4 regions of the Xenorhabdus doucetiae genome follow, and region 1 is predicted to be linked to each of the others. Evidence: predicted binding sites of a transcription regulator. Region 1 holds the regulator's gene; each other region holds the start of a gene.
The links. Region 1 encodes CRP, which controls carbon source genes, mostly activating them, when cyclic AMP is high. Its sites were predicted from a motif close to ATGTGANNNNNNTCACAT; they were not measured.
Positions count from the first base shown of each region.

Region 2: a site for CRP is predicted at 2,230-2,247, ahead of gntK (gluconokinase). Genes of this name have one in related genera too.
Region 3: a site for CRP is predicted at 4,348-4,365, ahead of cdd (cytidine deaminase). Genes of this name have one in related genera too.
Region 4: a site for CRP is predicted at 4,525-4,542, ahead of XDD1_RS12495 (NupC/NupG family nucleoside CNT transporter). Genes of this name have one in related genera too.

Region 1 is NZ_FO704550.1:3,882,543-3,888,653, reverse strand. It holds gene ppiA (peptidylprolyl isomerase A) at 88-654, shown strand; gene XDD1_RS16980 (aminodeoxychorismate synthase component II) at 941-1,516, shown strand; gene XDD1_RS16975 (aspartate aminotransferase family protein) at 1,738-2,961, shown strand; gene crp (cAMP-activated global transcriptional regulator CRP) at 3,025-3,657, opposite strand; gene XDD1_RS16965 (phosphoribulokinase) at 4,138-5,007, opposite strand; gene XDD1_RS16960 (YheU family protein) at 5,073-5,291, opposite strand; gene XDD1_RS16955 (LysE family translocator) at 5,425-6,030, shown strand; gene murP (PTS N-acetylmuramic acid transporter subunit IIBC) at 6,031-6,111, opposite strand, start outside.
Region 2 is NZ_FO704550.1:575,295-578,697, reverse strand. It holds gene gntU (gluconate transporter) at 171-1,508, opposite strand; gene gntK (gluconokinase) at 1,505-2,062, opposite strand; gene gntR (gluconate operon transcriptional repressor GntR) at 2,319-3,314, opposite strand.
Region 3 is NZ_FO704550.1:1,444,093-1,450,203, reverse strand. It holds gene apbC (iron-sulfur cluster carrier protein ApbC) at 1-759, opposite strand, end outside; gene metG (methionine--tRNA ligase) at 939-2,966, shown strand; gene XDD1_RS06715 (CidA/LrgA family protein) at 3,115-3,534, shown strand; gene XDD1_RS06710 (CidB/LrgB family autolysis modulator) at 3,528-4,223, shown strand; gene cdd (cytidine deaminase) at 4,473-5,357, shown strand; gene XDD1_RS06700 (NAD-dependent malic enzyme) at 5,597-6,111, shown strand, end outside.
Region 4 is NZ_FO704550.1:2,879,035-2,885,145, forward strand. It holds tRNA gene XDD1_RS12460 (tRNA-Val) at 1-34, opposite strand, end outside; tRNA gene XDD1_RS12465 (tRNA-Val) at 79-154, opposite strand; tRNA gene XDD1_RS12470 (tRNA-Val) at 189-264, opposite strand; gene gltX (glutamate--tRNA ligase) at 502-1,917, shown strand; tRNA gene XDD1_RS12480 (tRNA-Ala) at 2,144-2,219, shown strand; tRNA gene XDD1_RS12485 (tRNA-Ala) at 2,273-2,348, shown strand; gene XDD1_RS12490 (SDR family NAD(P)-dependent oxidoreductase) at 2,419-3,171, opposite strand; gene XDD1_RS12495 (NupC/NupG family nucleoside CNT transporter) at 3,267-4,457, opposite strand; gene ligA (NAD-dependent DNA ligase LigA) at 4,627-6,111, opposite strand, start outside.

The DNA.
Region 1 (6,111 bases):
TTGGAACTTCATTCTATTGGGAATTACACTTAATGAGTTTTGTTGTTATGAGTTTTATTGTTGACCTCAAAAATAAAGGAACCATCAATGTTTAAACGTATTTTTGTGTCGCTTATGACTGCTTGTGCTATCAGTGCGATAGCTGTCCCGGCATTGGCCGCTGAAACTCACGTGAAGCTGGTCACATCAGCCGGAGAAATCGAACTTGAGTTAGAGAGTAATAAGGCACCCATTTCTACCAAGAATTTCGTTGAGTATGTCAATGAGGGATTTTATAACAACACTATCTTTCATCGTGTGATCCCCGGTTTTATGATTCAGGGCGGTGGCTTCACAAAAGAGATGAAGCAGAAGGCTACCAAGGACCCTATTAAAAATGAAGCCGATAACGGTTTGCGTAATCTTCGTGGCACGATTGCGATGGCGCGTACCGCAGATAAGGACAGCGCAACCAGCCAATTTTTTATTAACGTGACCGATAATGCTTTCCTTGACCACGGGCAGCGTGACTTTGGTTATGCCGTCTTTGGCAAGGTCGTAAAAGGTATGGACGTGGTTGATAAAATTTCTCAAGTCAAAACAGAAAATGTGGGTCCTTATCAAAATGTGCCGGTGAAACCCATTGTGATCTTGTCTGCCAAGGTTGAGCCTTAACAGCCCGAACCCGGCATCATACGGTATTCGGATAATCATTCATGGTTGTTTGAGTACCGTTAGCTCCCTCTGAATCATCCCTCTTTCTGCCATTTCTACGTTGCCACAGCAGGGCATCATGGCGATGTGATTCCCGTACCCCTATTTTAAAAATGCGTCTGTGGTATGATGAGTCCCCCCGTTGCTGTTGGTACTGCTTTGCCTGTTTTTACTGTCATACAGAATGCATAATACCCCTGTGGGGCAGGAACTTATAAAACTATAATAATCAGTAGGATATACTCCTATGTTACTCATAATAGATAACTACGATTCTTTTACATTCAATTTATATCAATATTTTTGCGAGTTAGGGACAGAGGTTTTAGTTAAGCGCAATGATGAGCTACAGCTTGAAGATATTGAAGCGTTGGCACCGACGCATTTAGTTATTTCTCCCGGCCCTTGCACGCCAAATGAAGCCGGGATCTCGCTGGAAGCCATTTCACATTTTGCCGGGAAATTGCCCATCCTCGGTGTGTGCCTGGGGCATCAGGCGATAGGTCAGGCTTTTGGTGCCAGCATTGTTAAAGCGCGTGAAGTGATGCATGGAAAAACCAGTTTAATTCACCATAGCCAGCAAGGGGTATTTAAAGGATTGGTTCATCCATTAACTGTCACACGTTACCACTCTCTGGTGATTGCCGCAGAAACGCTGCCGGCTTCATTTGAAGTGACAGCATGGAGTCAGCGCAATGGTGATGTCGATGAAATTATGGGAATACGTCACCGTACTCTGCCACTGGAAGGGGTGCAATTTCATCCGGAAAGTATTCTGAGTGAGCAGGGGCATGAATTATTGAATAATTTCCTCAAATATTAATCCAGATACCATCACATTTCCTCATTCGTTATTTTTTATTTGCCTTTGCGTGATTTTTTATTCATATTTTATGACTATTATTTCACTTTGAAATGGCAAATATACCCGATAATTTTCAAGTTGCCGCTCGCAAGACAAAAGCCGCTTATTATCCCCCGCAGCGCGGGGGATAATAAATGTATCTTGAAGTACGACAAGCAGATAAAAATAAGGTGAGGGAAATGGGAGAAAGCAAAGCAACAAACCGAAGTACCTATGATCAGGTGATGTTGCCTATTTATGCGCCGGCGAGTTTTATTCCTGTCAGAGGGCAAGGGAGTCGAGTATGGGATCAACAGGGTAAAGAATATATTGATTTTGCCGGCGGTATCGCGGTATTGGCTTTGGGGCACTGTCATCCGGCTTTGGTGAATGCCCTGAAACAGCAAGGTGAAAAATTGTGGCATCTCAGCAATATTTTTACCAATGAACCAGCCTTAACCTTGGCACAAAAATTGATTGATGCAACCTTTGCGCAGAAGGTCTTTTTCGCTAATTCAGGCGCGGAAGCCAATGAAGCCGCCTTTAAATTGGCTCGTCGTTATGCGATTACTCGCCATCATCCCAATAAAACCAAAATTATTGCTTTTCATCAGGCGTTTCATGGACGCACCTTTTTCACTGTTTCGGTCGGAGGACAGCCAAAATATACTGAAGGATTTGGCCCCAAACCGGCGGATATTATCCATGTGTCTTTTAATGATTTGGATGCGGTCAGAGCGGTGATTGATGATCACACTTGTGCCGTTGTCTTAGAGCCGATTCAAGGGGAAGGGGGCGTCACACCTGCAACAATGGCGTTTCTGCATGGCGTGCGTGAATTGTGCGATAAGCATCAGGCTCTGTTGGTTTTTGATGAAGTGCAAAGTGGGATGGGGCGTACAGGCAAGTTGTATGCTTACCAGCATTATGGCGTACAGCCGGATATCTTGACGACCGCAAAGGCGCTGGGCGGCGGTTTCCCGATCAGTGCGATGTTAACGACCGATACCATCGCGGCAGCTATGGAAACCGGCGCGCATGGCACGACGTATGGCGGAAATCCGTTGGCTTGTGCTATCGGCTGCGTTGCGCTGGATATTATCAACACGCCAGAAGTGCTGGCAGGCGTGGAAAAACGTCACGATATGATCATCCATGCCCTGGAAATGATGAACCAAAAATATGGCATTTTCCACGAATTTCGTGGCAAGGGTTTGCTGATTGGGGCGGTATTGCAAGCAGAATATCAGGGTAAGGCCAGAGAAATCTTGCAGCAAGCGGCGGAGCTGGGATTGGTGTTATTGAGTGCGGGAGACAGCATTTTGCGCTTTACCCCTTCATTGATCATTCCTGAGGATGACATCGTCGAGGGCATGATACGGCTGGAGATGGCGATATCCCGATGGTTAACCCAAAACAGGTGAAGCCATAAAAAAGCCAGTGCGAAGTAACAGGTTGCACTGGCTGGATTTCAGGTTTATCGGGAATTAGCGTGTCCCATAAACCACGATGGTTTTACCATGTGCGGAAATCAGGTTTTGATCTTCGAGCATTTTCAAAATACGGCCAACCGTTTCACGGGAACAACCCACAATCTGCCCAATTTCCTGACGTGTGATTTTGATTTGCATACCATCAGGGTGCGTCATTGCATCCGGCTGTTTGGCTAAATTGAGCAACGTCTGGGCGATACGGCCGGTCACGTCCAGAAAGGCTAAGTTACCTACTTTTTCGGAAGTGGTTTGTAGGCGACTCGCCATCTGAGCAGATAAACGCATCAGAATGTCAGGATTGACCTGAATTAACTGGCGAAATTTCTTATAGGAAATTTCAGCCACTTCACAGGCACTTTTTGCCCGCACCCATGCAGTACGTTCTTGCCCCTCTTCAAACAATCCAAGTTCACCGATAAAATCTCCCTGATTTAAATAAGAGAGAATCATTTCCTTACCTTCTTCATCTTTTATTAGAACAGCAACTGAACCTTTAACAATGTAGTAAAGCGTTTCTGCTTTCTCGCCTTGATGAATAAGCGTGCTCTTGGATGGATATTTGTGAATATGGCAGTGTGACAAAAACCATTCAAGAGTAGGGTCTGTTTGTGGCTTGCCGAGAACCATTCGCTTTATCCTCTGTTGTTATTTCTGCCCTTATGATGTGAGAAACTGGGTTTCTCTTCAGGCTGGCTTTATAAAGTCAATAGCTTAACATATAACTTGCTGAAAAACTGACAAACGGGAACTTTATATGGATTATCAGGATACGAGAATGCTGGCATATTGATCTTAATCCATATACCTTGCCAGTCCACGTTTGTAGCCTTGTTTGTAACACAGGAAAACGTTTCTGTCTCCTCCTGTATCGCTTCAGCCTATTAAACGGGTTGTCAGATTACCAGAAGTTTGGCAAAAAAGACGGTCTTGTTGATTTTACATTTATTTCTATCACCTAATTTATTGTTAAAAAACGGTCTATTTATTTAAATGAAACAGGTAACGTTATTTTTTGTTACCTGCTTTATTAAAAATAGACTCGTCATTAATAAACGACTTTCGTCTTGCGAGCGGCAACTTGAAGTTCATAGGATATAAATAGGAAAATTATGAGATTTTTTTGCCTTCCAGTAATTGCTTAACCAGCGGCGCCATAATTAATTCCATTGCCAGCCCCATTTTTCCTCCGGGAACGACAATAGTATCTATGCTGGAAATAAATGAACCCTGAAGCATGGCCAGCAAATAAGGGAAATCAATTTGAGTGAGACCGCGGAAGCGGATCACGATAAAGCTTTCGTCCAGTGAGGGAATAGCCTTGGCAGAGAAAGGGTTAGAGGTATCAACGGTAGGAACACGCTGGAAATTAATGTGGGTACGTGAAAATTGGGGAGTGATATAGCGGATATAATCATCCATTGAGCGGACAACGGAATCCATGACCGCTTCTCTGGAATGCCCGCGCTCGCTGGTATCACGGATGAGTTTTTGTATCCACTCCAGGTTGACGATAGGCACAACGCCAATCAACAGGTCAACATGGCTGGCGACATTGTGTTGTGGCGTGACAACCCCCCCGTGCAAACCTTCATAAAACAGCACATCTGTGTTTGACGGCAAGGGTTCCCACGGTGTGAAAGTCCCCGGCAATTGGTTATAGGGGACGGCTTCATCATAGGTATGGAGATATTTTCGGCAGCGACCATTGCCCGTTTCCCCATAGTCAAAAAAGGTTTTCTCCAGCATGCTGAAATCATTGGCGGCTGGCCCAAAGTAGCTGATATGTCTGCCCTGTTCTCTTGCTTTCCGAATCTCGGCATCCATTTCAGGACGAGTATAACGATGGAAACTATCCCCTTCTATCAGTGCGGCGGTGACGTCAAATTGCTGGAAAATCTTGCGAAAGGCGACACTGGTTGTGGTGGTTCCTGCGCCACTGGAGCCAGTGATTGCGATGACGGGATGTTTGGCAGACATGAACAGACTCCTTATCAATAAAATTGGCGGATCAGTCAATCAGAATGAATAAAGCAAGCGGAACCTCATGGGCGGAACGTCGCTTTGGGCAAGATATTAACGGTTTCATGTAATTCAGACCATACCAACAGAACCTCACCGCGTTCAAGCTGATGTTTGACATCCTGCACTTTTTGTTCGAGCGTTTTTTCCTGTTCGCCGTAATCCGTCCCTTCCCGCAGGACAAAACTTTCAATCAAGTTGAGGAGTGTATGGGTTTCCAATTGCTGCCACGGGATGATCATCGTGATTGCTCCTGATAATGCGCTGATACTTTATAGTGAATTGATTTCATGATTAGTTATCTTGTGTGTGAAATAACATACTGCTATTTTCTCGCAAAGAAATGTTAACTTGGGGTGGGAGGGGAATCTACCCATGACTGTAAGCCTGATATTTTCACTCAGTATATTTATGTTTATTTCCGCTGTCACACCGGGTCCAAACAATTTGTTGCTGACCTCATCGGGCGCGAATTTTGGTCTCCGCCGCTCCATCCCGCTTTGTCTGGGTATTGTGTTGGGAATGCAGACCATTTTGCTGCTGTCTGCGTTTGGTGTTGCCGCGTTACTGCTGATTTATCCTGCCATTTATACGGGGTTGAAAGTGCTCGGATGCCTGTATTTATTATGGCTGGCCTGGAAAACGGCCACTTCGCATTATCAGCGGCTGGACACGACAACCTCGGCAGGTGCTCCAATCAAAATTCATCAAGGTTGGCTATTGCAGTTTTTGAATCCGAAAACCTGGTTAATGGGATTGGGGGCAGTCAGTAGTTACAGTCTGGCCGGAGCGCTCTATAACCACTCCATTTTTGTTATCAGTATCGTGATGCTTATCGCCAATCTGCTCGCGGGTGCCCTCTGGCTGGTTCTCGGTTCACTGATTGGCCGGTTACTGGGAAGCCGCCGCGCGTGGTTTATATTCAATATCACCATGGGGGTGCTGACCGCCGCGTGTGTGCCTTTAATCTGGTTTGGCTGATCAGCTCAAATCGATATTCTTGCTGCCGAAGAATAATGTGAGTATGAAGCCCGCGATATAAGCGACGATCAGCCCGGCACC
Region 2 (3,403 bases), 890 kb from region 1:
GCGTATAGATAAAATTTATGCTATCACCCAAAAACTATAAGTCAATGACTGATAGCTTAATGATAGAAACAACAACCTTATGTTGAAAATATATTGAGAAATAGAAAAATTGATGAAAAAAACGCCTTAATCAAGCATTAAGGCGTTGTTAGAAATATCTTAAAAAGGCTTCACAACATGGCGAAATAGATCATGCCAACAATCGCGCCGGTTGTGCCAAGGATGGTTTCCATGATCGTCCAGGTTTTCAGGGTCTGTGCTTCTGTTGCACCGGTAAACTTACCAAACAGCCAGAAACCAGAATCATTCACATGGCTAAGTACCAAAGAACCGCCGGCAATACACACTGACAACGCGGCCATTTGCGCACCGGAATAGCCCAGTTCGCTAATCACCGGCAGAACCAACCCGACCGTGGTCAAACACGCAACCGTGGCCGAACCCTGAATCACCCGCACCGCCCCCGACAGAATAAAACAGGCCAGCGCAATGGGCAGACCAGCCCCGACCAACGCATTCCCCAATGCCGGCCCAACCCCTGAATCCACCAGCACTTGTTTAAAGACGCCACCTGCTCCCGTGACCAGCAAAATAATCCCCGCCGGTTGAATCGCTTCGGAACAGATATCCATGACTTTTTCTTTGCTCATGCCACGACGGATCGCCAAACCGTAAATCGCCACCAGACACGCAATTAAAATCGCAGTAAAAGGATGGCCGATAAATTCCAGCCACTGGTATAGCGTGGATTGTTGATCAACAAAACGCGCACCAATGGTTTTCAGACCCACCAACACCAATGGGAACAGGACTAACGCCAAGCTCAAACCCAAAGAGGGCATCTGACTTTTGCCAATACTGGGGGTACCCAGATCCTTGGGCAAATCCAGCGTCACATATTTACTGATAAGATTGCCGTACATCGGGCCAGCCAATAACATGCCAGGCACAGCCGCACTCAAGCCAATCAGGATCATCCAGCCAAAGTCAGCCCCCATCTGGGAAGCCAGCATCATCGGGGTCGGTCCCGGAACCAAAAATGCAGCCGCGGCTGCCACACCGGCAAACAGTGGGATCGCCAGTTTCACCACATTACCACGGGTGCGGCGCGCAACCGCAAATACCACGCCAATCAACAACACCACAGCCACGTCAAAAAACAGTGGCAGTGCACAGATAAGACCGGCAATCCCTAATGCGTAGTTCGCCCGCTTTTCCCCAAAGCAACCCAACAGTTTCACGGCAATCTGGTCTAACGCCCCGGTTTCATGCAGGATCTTGCCAAACATCGCCCCAAGAGCCACAACAACGGCAAGAAAGCCCAACGTCCCTGCCATACCGTTTTGTATGGTTTGCGTGATTTTCTCCAATGGCATTCCCGAAAAAACCCCCGCGCCCACGGAAACCAGCATCAGGGCAATAAAAGCGTGCATTCGGGCTTTCATCACCAGAAACAATAACAGGAGAACCGAGCCGACGGCGGTCAGAACCAGCGTTACAGTACTCATGAATGCTCCTCACTAATACGATCAATGGATTGAATATGTTCAATAACGTTAATTGCATTTTTGATGACGTCATCAAGAGCAGGTTGGATATCAATGTGATGGACATCGGTTTCGTCACTGGCCGGTTCTTCCAGTGTCTCAAATTGCGAGATCAGCATTTGCGGTTTGAAGAAGTGCCCTTTGCGCGCTTTCAGGCGGCTTTCAATTAAGTCAAAATCGCCTTTCATATAGAGAAATGACAGGTGGTTATTGCCCTCACGCAACCTATCCCGATAACTTTTTTTCAAAGCAGAGCACACGAGCAGAGAGGTGTGATTGGTACGCTGCATGGCAAAAATGGCGTCATTGAGTGCCTTCAGCCACGGCTGACGGTCATCATCATTTAAGGCGTGGCCCTGTGCCATTTTGTTAATGTTGGCACGGGGATGCAGGAAATCCCCATCCAGAAACGCCGCCCCCAATTCACGGGCAACACCATTGGCAACCGCGGATTTACCGCTGCCGGATACCCCCATCAATACAAAAACATGGTTTGGTTGTTGGATATCACTCATATCAAACTCCTTTATACGGATCTTTCTGCTTAGATATCCATTTGACTTATCTGCAAAATTTTTGCCATGAAATAGCACCTACAAAATGTTACCGGTAACTTATTATCGGTAACATTAACAGCAGTACAGGATGGTGAGCAATCAATCAGGATCGCCAGAAAAGGAAAATGTGAGGTTTATCGCAATTGAAGATGGGAAATCATCATGTTGAGCTACAAAAATTAAACACTTTTATCTGCTAAACATTTTTCATTTGTTAAACACTCTCGCCCAATGAAAGAGTAAATCCAACATCGACCAGCGTTTGCTCCAGTTTTTCTCCTTTCAAACGGGCAAGCAGGGATTCCGCAGCCTTGCGGCCGATGAGATCACGAGGCGTCAGCACACTGGCAAGTTTGGGCGTCATGACCTGACCGATATCATGGCCATGAAAGCCGGCTACAGCGATTTCTTCCGGTACTTTGATCCCTTGTCGCTGGCACTCAAAAATCGCCCCGATGGCAATATCGTCATTCGTACAAAACAGGCCATCAACTTCGGGATATTTCTGGCAGGACTCTTGCAAAAGCTGCGCTCCCAATGAATAGGAGGAACTAACGGGCGTCATCATTTTTCTCGCTTGCAGTCCGGCACTGTGCATTGCCATTTCAAACCCTTGCAAACGGATCAACGTCCGTTCATCCTGCCGTGCACCAAGATAAATGATATTCTTGCAGCCACGTTCGATCATCGCCAGAGTCATCTGACGCGCCGCGTCAAAATTATCGATCCCGACAGCAATATCCAGGCAAGGCGACACACTGTCCATCAATTCAACAACGGGAATGCCGACGGTTTGCAATACTTTCAACGTCTTAGGTGTGTGCGTGCGCTCTGCCAAAATCAGTCCATCAATATTGTAAGAAAGCAGGGAGAGCAAACGCTCTTCTTCTTTCTGGGCTGAATAACCATAGTGGGCAAGCATGGTCTGATAGCCGTTGCGATCCGTCACATGCTCGATGCCACGAATCACTTCGGCAAACACCTGATTGGTCAATGAAGGGAGCAAAACACCGATTGTGCGACTGGTGGAATTGGAAAGAATATCCGGTACGCGATTGGGAATGTAACTCAGTTGATCCACCGCTTCCGCTATTCGTTTTCCCAATGCCTCAGAAACCTGATCGGGATGACGTAAAAAACGGCTGACCGTCATTTTGGTGACCCCAACGAGGTCTGCAACATCTTGTAAAGCTGGGCGTTTTTTCTTCATTTTTAATGTAATACGATCAGTTATTGATAGGCACAAATGAATAACCTGCGGTTTTAACACATTTATACCTCATTACAACACGCTTTTGA
Region 3 (6,111 bases), 1.8 Mb from region 1:
AATGTCCTGCGGTGTTGTGATAACCAATGCCCCGGTTACCGGAATATTCTGGGACAGCGTTAACTGAATATCCCCGGTCCCCGGCGGCATATCAATCACCAAGTAATCCAGATCCGGCCACAGCGTATCTTGCAGCATCTGCATCAAGGCCTTGCTGGCCATCGGGCCACGCCATACCATCGCGTTATCATCAGTAACAAGGTAGCCGATGGAATTGGTTGCCATGCTGTGCACCATAATGGGTGCCATATGCTGACCATCTGGGGACGTCGGGCGCTCTTTGGCTGTACCCAGCATATTGGGGATGGATGGGCCATAGATATCCGCATCCAGAATGCCGACTTTTGCGCCTTCCTGTGCCAGCGCCAGCGCCAGATTCACCGCGGTACTGGATTTCCCTACACCACCTTTGCCTGAACTGACGGCCACAATATTGCGCACGCCATTGACACCCGGCAAGTTATTGGCACGGCGCAATGTGCTAATATCGTGGGTTAATCGCCATTCTACCGATTTTGCGCCCGTCGCGGATTGCAGCGGTTGAGTGAGGGCTTTCTTCAATATTTCGAAGGCGCGTTTCCAAACAAACGGCATGATTAATTCAATATGCAGTATCCCATCCAGCATGGTGCATTGGTGCAGTGCTTTCAGCGCAATTAAATCTTGCTCTAATGTTGGATGTTTGAATGTTGCCAATATCTTAGCAACCTGTTCTTTCAGCAGGTCAGGATGGGTCTGCTCGGGGGATTGTGAGTTCATCCCGGCTCCTTTTGTTTTATCTTCTTCAACCTAAAACTGTCCCGCCATCATAACAGAAGCAACGGCTTCGGATAAGGAACAAGTAAAAGTGGTGAAGATTTCGCGTTACCCTAGCGACAACGCGCCTTATCAGGTAACATCAAAAACCCTTTTCATTTTACGGAAGTCAGATCCTAACTATGTCTCACGTCGCGAATAAATTACTGGTGACCTGTGCGTTACCTTATGCTAACGGTCCAATTCATCTCGGTCATATCCTGGAACACATTCAGGCTGATATTTGGGTTCGTTATCATCGAATGCGCGGCAAAGAGGTTCACTTTGTCTGTGCCGATGATGCCCACGGTACACCCATTATGCTGAAAGCCCAACAGATTGGGGTTTCGCCAGAAGAGATGATTGCCAAGGTGAACCTAGAGCATCAGCAGGATTTTGCTGGTTTTGCCATTAGCTATGATAATTATCACTCTACGCATAGCGAAGAAAACAGAGCCCTTGCCTCTAAAATTTATCTGGAACTGAAAAAGAACGGTTACATTAAAAACCGGACGATTTCCCAATTGTATGATCCCGAGAAAGGCATGTTCCTGCCGGACCGTTTCGTTAAAGGTGCCTGTCCGAAATGTAAGGCGGAAGATCAGTATGGCGATAACTGTGAAGTCTGCGGAACCACTTATTCCCCAACGGAATTGATCAACCCGCGTTCCGTTGTCTCCGGCGCAACACCAGAAATGCGTGATACCGAGCATTTCTTTTTCGATCTGCCGGCGTTCAGCGAGATGCTGCAAAAATGGACGCGCTCCGGCACTTTGCAAGAACAAGTGGCCAATAAAATGCAAGAGTGGTTCGAAGCCGGGCTGCAACAATGGGATATTACCCGTGATTCACCTTATTTTGGCTTTGAGATCCCCGATCAGCCGGGTAAATTTTTCTATGTCTGGCTGGATGCCCCAATTGGTTATATGGGCTCGTTCCAAAATCTGTGTGATAAACGCGGTGACCTGAATTTCGATGAGTTCTGGGCGAAAGATTCAAAAGCCGATCTCTACCATTTCATCGGCAAAGATATCGTTTATTTCCACAGCCTGTTCTGGCCGGCCATGTTGGAAGGGTGTCACTACCGTAAACCCACTAACCTGTTTGTCCACGGCTATATCACGGTTAACGGCACCAAGATGTCCAAGTCCCGTGGCACCTTCATCAAAGCGGAGACTTACCTGAAACACTTTGATGCAGACTGCCTGCGCTATTACTATGCGGCGAAACTCTCTTCCCGCATTGATGATATCGATCTCAATCTGGAAGATTTTGTCCAGCGTGTGAACAGCGATGTCGTTAACAAAGTGGTCAACCTGGCTTCGCGCAATGCCGGCTTTATCAATAAACGTTTTGGCGGCAAACTGGCCGACCAACTGGCTGATCCCGCGCTGTATCAGAAATTTGTCGATGCGGCACAGGTGATTGCAGAAGACTTTACCCACCGTGAATTCGGCAAGGCCATCCGTGAAATTATGGCTCTGGCCGATCTTGCCAACCGCTATGTTGATGAACAAGCACCATGGGTTGTGGCGAAACAAGAGGGTCGTGACGCGGATCTGCAAGCGATCTGCTCAATGGGCATTAACCTGTTCCGTGTGCTGATGACGTACCTGAAACCGGTTCTGCCGGGCTTGACCACTCGTGCAGAAGCCTTCCTGAATACTGAACTGACTTGGGATGGCATCCAGCAACCCTTGCTGAACCATGACGTTTCACCCTTCAAGGCACTGTTCAATCGTATCGAAATGGCGAAAGTGGAAGCGATGATTGCGGATTCAAAAGAGAGCATCGAACCACAGAAAACCGTGACAGGTCCATTGGCAGATGATCCGATTCAGGACACCATCACCTTTGATGATTTTGCTAAGGTTGACCTGCGGATTGCCCTGATTAAACAGGCTGATTTTGTCGAAGGTTCAGATAAGTTATTGAAACTAACCCTTGATCTCGGTGGTGAAACTCGCCAAGTCTTCTCTGGTATTCGTGCCGCTTATCCTGATCCCAAGGCGTTGGAAAATCGTCTGACCGTGATGGTTGCCAACCTTGCTCCACGCAAGATGCGCTTCGGTATTTCAGAAGGGATGGTGATGGCAGCAGGCCCAGGTGGAAAAGAGATTTTCCTGTTAAGCCCAGACAGCGGCGCCCAACCCGGTATGCAGGTTAAATGATAATGGCACATCTTTAACAAAGATTATTAATTATCAAATAGATAATAAAGCGGGCTCCCCAAAAGGCCCGCTTTTTTATGTGATGTATGGCACATTTACAACGTTAGTCGTATGATAAGACCCTCGCTATATTGAGGAATAATTGATGATGTCTTTCCAAAATGTGCTGATGATAGGTTGGCAATACCTGCGCGCATTTGCGTTGCTCTATTTGTGCCTGATCGCGGGGAATATCATTTCAGCACGACTTCCTTTCTCTCTCCCCGGCAGCATTATTGGCTTACTGCTTCTGTTTTGTTTACTCGCATTCCAAATTATTCCCTCACACTGGGTAAAACCAGGCTGTAGTCTGTTGATGAAAAACATGACACTGCTCTTTTTGCCCATTGGAGTGGGGATCATGGATTATTATCCACAACTTAGCCAACAGATGCTGCCGATCCTCCTTTCTTGTGTCGTTAGTACCGTCATTGTTATGGTCGTCGTTGCTTACTGCTCCCACTATGTTCATCGTGAACGCATCATTATTGGTACTAAGCCTAAGCCGGAAGAGAAAGAAAAATGTTAAGTCATATTTGGTGGTCATTGCCGTTAACTCTGATTGTATTTTATTGTGCCAAAAAGCTGTCCGTCTGGCTCAAACTGCCGGTATTTAATCCCTTATTGATATCCATGGCCGTTATCATTCCCTTGCTGCTGATGACGCATACACCTTATGCACACTATTTTGCCGGCAGCCGGATACTGAACGATTTGTTGCAACCTGCCGTTGTCGCCTTGGCTTTCCCGCTGTATGAACAGCTACATCAAATCCGCGCCCAGTGGAAATCCATTATTAGCGTCTGTTTTATTGGCAGCATGGTCGCCATGATCACGGGGACTGCCATCGCATTATGGGCAGGTGCTACGCCTGAAATTGCCGCCTCTGTCCTGCCTAAATCAGTAACGACCCCCATTGCGATGGCGGTGGCCACTTCCATTGGCGGAATTCCTGCCATTAGCGCAGCTTGTGTCATTGCAGTCGGTATTTTGGGCGCTATTTTTGGTCACAATCTATTTAATTTTCTAAAAATAAAAACACAGGCTTCACGGGGGTTGGCAATGGGTACTGCCTCCCATGCCGTGGGAACGGCTCGCTGTGCGGAAATGGACCATATTGAAGGGGCATACAGTTCGCTGGCCTTAATGACCTGCGGCATTATTACCTCACTGATTGCACCGTTTCTATTCCCGATATTACTGCATCTGTTTGGTTAATTATTCCACAAATGACTCTGCTATTAGAGGTGAAGTGATTCATGGCTGTTGCAACCAATCATAGTGATTGGAATGGTTATGAAATCGTAACGTAAAAGTGAACAAATCCACTGAGATATTAAAAATTTGATATAAATCACTAAAATAATATCTTTATTACACCAATTTCACTAATTTTATGGTTGTTATCACATTGCAAACCTGAAAAGACGTCCTAGAATGATCTTCAATTAATATGGAGATCATTCTATGCAAGCTCGTTTTCACGCTATTTGGCCGGAAATTGCGCCCAGATTGCAAAAAGCGCTACTGCCTTATCTTGGCAGTGACGATTTTCCAGCTATGCTGACAGCAGAGCAAGTGGAAGCCATCAAACAGATCAGCGGATTTGATGAACAGGCACTGGCACTGGCTTTATTGCCGCTTGCCGCAGCCTGCTCCCTGGCGCCTATTTCTCATTTTTATGTTGGCGCAATTGCACGGGGAGAAAGCGGTAATCTCTATTTCGGTGCCAATATGGAATTTGCCGGCGTTCCCTTACAGCAAACCGTTCATGCAGAGCAATCCGCCATCACGCATGCTTGGCTGCGTGGGGAGAGAAAGCTGGTTTCCATCACGATCAACTATTCACCCTGCGGTCATTGCCGGCAATTTATGAATGAATTGAACAGTGGAACACAATTGGCAGTTTACCTGCCCAACCGTCCACAGTTAACGTTGGCCGACTACCTGCCGGAAGCCTTTGGCCCGTGTGATTTGGCCGATACGCCATTATTGCTGGATACGGTTAATCACGGCTATTCATTGGCGACCCGCGACGAATTGGTTCAGGCAGCACTGGAGGCAGCGAACCGTAGCCATGCACCTTATAGCCAATCCCATGCCGGCATTGCCCTGCTGGATGAACAAGGGAAAATTTATACCGGCCGTTATGCGGAAAATGCTGCATTTAATCCGAGTTTGCCACCCTTACAGGCAGCGCTGATAGTGATGAATATGGCAGGTGGAAATTGTCAATCCATAAAACGAGCGGTATTGGTGGAAAACGGAAATAGCCATTTATCACAATGGAGTGCGACGGAATCCACATTAACTGCTCTTGGCTGTACAAAAGTAGAACGGTACACATTTTAAGCATATACGCCCTAAAAGCAAAAATTGAATAACTTAACAAAATAGCAACCTTACCCCCGATTAGTATCCAAGGGGGCAAAATAAAATATTTAGTAACATTTTATTAGCTAATTCTGTATGTTATCTCTCATTTTTGCTCATGATAATGATAACTAAGTAACATTTACTGTACTTATTTTTCTTATCTTCTTAGGATCTATAACCGATTTTGTCATTAATAAGTTCGAAGAGTAAGCATCATGGAACTGGAACACGAAAGCAAACGTCCTCTCTATATTCCCTACGCTGGCCCTATCCTGTTGGAATTTCCTCTGTTGAATAAAGGCAGTGCCTTTACAGAAGAAGAACGCAGTCATTTCAACTTGCACGGCTTACTGCCACAAACCGTTGAAACCATAGAAGAACAGGCCGAACGCGCCTACCGCCAATATCGCGATTTCAAAAATGACACCGATAAACACATTTATTTAAGGAATATTCAGGATACCAACGAAACGCTGTTTTACCGGCTCCTTGACGCCCACCTCAGCGAAATGATGCCGATTATCTACACGCCAACCGTTGGGGCAGCCTGCGAACACTTTTCTGACATTTACCGCCGTGCCCGTGGCTTGTTTATCTCCTACCCAAACCGGGATTACATTGATGACATGCTGCAAAATGCTACCAAGCAGAATGTCAAAGTTATCGTGGTTACTGATGGTGAGCGCATTCTTGGTTTGGGTGATCAGGGCATCGGCGGCATGGGGATTCC
Region 4 (6,111 bases), 1.0 Mb from region 1:
AAGGGAGATGCTCTACCAACTGAGCTAATCGCCCACTTCAAGATGACTATAACGACATCAATACCACTGATTCATGATTGGTGGGCGATACCAGATTCGAACTGATGACCCCCTCCTTGTAAGGGAGATGCTCTACCAACTGAGCTAATCGCCCAATCATAAAATCATGTTTATCACGGCGAGAAATATGGTGGGCGATACCAGATTCGAACTGATGACCCCCTCCTTGTAAGGGAGATGCTCTACCAACTGAGCTAATCGCCCCGTCGTGATGGAGTCGCATTATAGGGATAGTTCGAGGTGAGTCAACGCTTTTTATTACTAAAACAACCGTTCGTCGTAAAATTAAACAGAATGAAACAATTATAATCACGGCAGGGTATCAATTGGTCAACCTATTTTGGCTTTTCTCAATAACCCACCGTTAACGCCATTGAGGAATTGAAGTGCAGTGATAAAATGCCCTCCTTATTAAGAGAAAGGTAATTAAGGCAATTCCTGATGAGTAAAATTAAAACCCGTTTTGCACCAAGTCCTACCGGCTATCTGCATGTTGGTGGTGCGCGTACTGCGCTTTATTCCTGGTTATACAGTCGCCACAATAAAGGTGAATTTGTTCTTCGCATCGAAGATACCGATCTGGAACGTTCCACGCAAGAAGCCATTGACGCAATTATGGACGGAATGAACTGGTTAAATCTGAATTGGGATGAAGGCCCTTATTATCAGACTAAACGTTTCGACCGTTACAACCACGTTATTGATAACATGTTGGCGCAAGGCACGGCTTACCGCTGCTATTGTTCTAAAGAGCATTTGGAACAACTGCGTGAAACTCAGATGGCGAAGGGTGAAAAGCCACGTTATGACGGACGATGCCGTGATAGCGAGTGCCAGCACAGCCACGATGAGCCACATGTTGTCCGTTTCCGCAACCCACAAGAAGGTTCTGTTATTTTTAATGACAGCATCCGTGGCCCGATTGAATTCAGCAACCAAGAGCTGGATGATTTGATCATTCGCCGTACCGACGGTTCACCAACGTATAATTTCTGTGTGGTTATTGATGATTGGGATATGGAAATCACCCACGTTATTCGTGGTGAAGACCATATCAACAACACGCCGCGTCAGATCAATATCCTGAAAGCGCTTGGCGCTCCTGTTCCGGAATATGCCCATGTTTCGATGATCCTCGGCGACGATGGTAAAAAGCTATCCAAACGTCACGGCGCTGTCAGTGTCATGCAGTACCGTGATGAAGGTTATCTGCCAGAGGCGCTATTGAACTATCTGGTTCGTCTGGGCTGGTCACATGGCGATCAGGAAATTTTCAGCGTTGAAGAAATGACTGAACTGTTTGACCTTGATGCGATCAGTAAATCCGCCAGTGCATTCAATACGGAAAAACTGCAATGGCTGAACCATCATTACATCAATACCCTGCCGGCAGAGAAAGTGGCAGTACATTTAGCGTGGCATATTGAACAGCAAGGGATTGATACCCGCACTGGCCCGGAATTGGTTGATTTGATCAAACTGCTGGGTGAGCGCTGCAAGACGCTGAAAGAGATGGCGGGATCTTGTCGTTATTTCTATGAAGAGTTCGCTGAGTTTGATGCCGATGCGGCGAAAAAACATCTGCGCCCAGTTGCCCGCCAGCCATTGGAAGTTGCCCGTGCGAAACTGGCCGCGCTGACTGAATGGACACCAGAGAATATCCATCACGCGATTCAAGCGACGGCTGACGAGCTGGAAGTTGGCATGGGTAAAGTCGGTATGCCACTGCGTGTTGCGGTAACCGGTGCAGGCCAGTCTCCGAGTGTGGATGTCACCATCCATGCGATTAACCAGGCACGTTCACTGTCTCGTATTGATAAGGCGCTGGCTTATATTGCGCAGCGTGAGGCACAATAAATCGTTATTTAGAGATGTTGTTACCGTCAGATGTTGTTACCGTCAATAGTATGGCGTGAATAACAGGAATAATAGAGGCACGCAATTGATTGTCGTGCCTTTATTTTTGCGCTCAAAATGGGTCATTGATGGCTTTTTCAACGCTTACACCGAGAATATTAATGAATTCATTGACAGAATTCTCTGGGTTGCATATGATTCGCCCCGTTCCACAGGATTTTGATTTGGGGCTATAGCTCAGCTGGGAGAGCGCTTGCATGGCATGCAAGAGGTCAGCGGTTCGATCCCGCTTAGCTCCACCAAATAGGTGTGATTTCCAGTCAGTATTTGGTCTTCAAAACCTGAACCCACTCGTGGGGCTATAGCTCAGCTGGGAGAGCGCTTGCATGGCATGCAAGAGGTCAGCGGTTCGATCCCGCTTAGCTCCACCAAAATTCAGAAATCCCTGAAGACGCAAGTTTTCAGGGATTTTTTCTTATAGATCGGCTATAAATAGCAATACTACTGTGCCGTATAACCACCATCCACCGCGTAGAAAGCGCCCGTCGTAAATGAGCTTTCCTCTGACAGTAAAAATGCCACTGTTTTTGCGACTTCGTCTCTGGTTGCCATACGTTTCATTGGGTGACTCTTTGCCATCCATTCCCGAACTTCTGCGGGTAGTGTTTGCATATGCGGCGTATCAACATAACCGGGTCCAACGGCATTAATGCGAACCCCTTTATCTGCAAATTCCAGGGCAACGGAACGCGTCAGGCCAAGCACACCATGTTTGGCGGTCGTGTAAGGTGCAATGCCAGGAATACCCACAATTCCATTAGAGGAAGACAGGTTAACAATCGCCCCGCCTCCGCTTTGAATGATCGCCGGAATACCATATTTCAAGCCGAAAAAGGTGCCGCTGAGATCGGTATTAATCACATCATTCCAATCATCAATGGAATAGTCACAAATATTGATACCATGCGGCCCGGTAATGCCTGCATTATTGACCAACAGATGTAATCCACCACATTGCTTGACGGTATTGTCAATCAATGCCTTGACTGAAAGGTGATCCCTGACATCGGCTTCCATCGGGATCACACACTGCTCCGTGGGATCGATTCGCCTTGCTGTTTGTTTGGCACGGGAAAATTGACGTCCCGTAATAATGACCGTCGCTCCCCGATGGAATAATTCTTCCGCAATACCTTCGCCAACGCCGGTTGTCGCTCCCGTGACAATCGCAATTTTCCCGTCAAAATAGCCCATTATGAATCTCCTTTTAGCCTGATAAATATAAAAAAAGTGGCATCTGCCAAGATGCCACTTTCGATTGTTGTTATCAAATCCAACGATGAAATCGATTAGAAGCTCAAAATCAATCCGGTAATGGCTGCGGACAGGAAGCTTACCAGCGTTGAACCAAACAGCAGTTTCAGACCAAAACGTGCAACCGTATTACCCTGTTTTTCATCCAACCCTTTAATGGCACCGGCAACAATCCCGATGGATGAGAAGTTAGCGAAAGAAACCAAAAATACTGACAGGATTCCTTTCGAATGTTCACTCAGTTGACCCGCAATTTCTTGCAGGCTCTGCATCGCCACAAATTCATTGGAAACCATCTTGGTCGCCATGATACTGCCGACTTTCAGTGCTTCATCACTTGGAATGCCAATGATCCAGGCAAACGGATAGAACACATATCCCATGCACTCTTGGAACGTGATCCCAAATACCAGATGGAAAATGGCATTAATTCCCGCGATCAGGGCAATAAAACCGATCAACATCGCAGAAACAATCAACGCTACCTTGAAACCTGCCAGGATATATTCACCCAGCATTTCAAAGAAACTTTGCCCCTCATGGAGGTTGCTCATCTGGATGTCTTCTTCACTCTCAACAGAGTAAGGATTGATGAGCGACAAGATGATAAAGGTACTGAACATATTGAGGATCAGTGCCGCGACCACATATTTTGCATCCAGCATGGTCATGTAAGCACCGACAATCGACATAGATACCGTGGACATTGCGGTTGCTGCCATCGTATACATCCGGCGCTCAGACATTTTTCCCAGCACATTCTTGTAAGCAATAAAGTTTTCTGATTGCCCCAGAACCAACGAACTCACCGCATTAAATGATTCCAGTTTACCCATGCCGTTGATTTTAGACAGGACTGTACCTATCGCACGAATGATAATCGGCAGCACTTTGATGTGTTGCAAAATACCAATCAGGGCAGAAATAAAGATGATAGGACACAAAACATTCAGGAAGAAAAAGGCCAGATTCGCTTCCATCATGCCACCGAACACAAAGCTGGTGCCTTTTGCTGCATAAGACAACAGTTGGACAAATAAAGCGTCAAATCCTTTAACTATCCCTAAACCTACGTTAGAGTTCAGGAAGAACCAAGCCAGTAAGAGTTCGATGATAAGCAACTGAACAATATAACGAATTCTAATACCCTTCCGGTTATTACTGGCTAAAACCGCCAGGCCGCCAATCACGACCAAGGCGAGGAAAAAATGAAAAATATGAGACATAAAGACGCGCTCCAAACACAATTCTGTGCAAATTTATCATGTATTTTATGTAACACATGATAGTAAAGTTTGATCATTATCACATTAATTTACTATTTGAGCGGTTATAAATTCCCGTTTAGCCAACTCGATCACACTTTAATAATCGCCTCTTTAAGTGGAGCGCGTATTATTCACCCAATAAACGGAGCATTTCCTCTTCATCAATAACAGGTATCCCCAATTCATTGGCTTTAGCTAACTTGGAACCCGCTGCTTCGCCGGCAATGACCAGATCGGTTTTTTTGGACACACTTCCTGTCACTTTTGCACCCAAGGCTGCCAGCTTATCTTTGGCTTCGTCGCGGGATAAGCGGCTCAATGAACCTGTCAATACCACCGTCTTGCCAGTAAATGGACTGTCAACCTCCTTCAGGCTCAGGCTTTCAGTGACTTCCCAATGGATACCTATATTATTAATCAGATCATCAATTACCGCCTGATTATGCGGTTCATTAAAGAAATTCACGACATGACGGGCAACAACACCGCCCACATCCTGCACCGCAATCAGTGCATCAATGTCCGCTGCACGCAATTTTTCCAATGTGCCAAAATGAGCAACCAAATTGACAGCCGTCGCTTCGCCGACTTCACGAATACCCAAAGCATAAATAAAACGCGCAAACGTGGTTTTCTTCGCTTTCTCCAAAGCATTAATGACATTTTGCGCAGATTTTGGCCCCATCCGCTCAAGGCCCGTTAATGTTCCGGCCGTCAACCGGAACAGATCGGCGGGTGTTTTGACATATTCTTTATCGACAAGTTGTTCAATGATTTTTTCGCCCATGCCATCAACATCCATCGCACGGCGGGACACGAAATGTTTCAGTGCTTCCTTGCGCTGCGCTGCGCAAAACAAGCCGCCGGTACAACGCGCGACCGCTTCGCCTTCAACGCGCTCGATATCTGAGTCACAAACCGGACAATGTGCCGGGAAAGTCACTGCCTGAGTGTCTACCGGCCTGCTTTCATACACCACGCCGACAACTTGTGGGATCACATCTCCGGCACGGCGAACAATCACTGTATCACCAATGCGCAGCCCCAGACGTTCAATTTCATCGGCATTGTGCAACGTGGCATTACTGACCGTCACACCGGCTACCAAGACAGGCTCCAAACGGGCAACCGGCGTAATGGCACCGGTACGCCCTACCTGAAACTCAACATCACGGACGATCGTTATCTGTTCCTGGGCGGGAAACTTGAAAGCCGTTGCCCAACGCGGCGCACGGGCAACAAAACCCAATCTTTCTTGTAATTCGAGGGAATCGACTTTAACCACAACCCCATCAATATCAAAACCCAGTGTCGGCCGTTGTTGTTCAATGTTATGGTAGAAATCCATCACCTGTTGCGTTCCCTGACATAATTTCACTTTGTCACTGACAGGCAATCCCCAGCGCTTAAACTGCATCAGGCGTTCATAATGACTTGCAGGTAACGTTCCATCTTCCAGCACACCGACACCATAGCAGTAGAAAGTCAGCGGGCGTTTGGCCGTAATGCGAGGATCGAGCTGACGCAATGATCCCGCCGCCGCATTGCGGGGATTAGCGAAGACTTTATTGCCTGTGCGCCGCGCTTCTTCGTTGAATTTTTCAAACCCGGC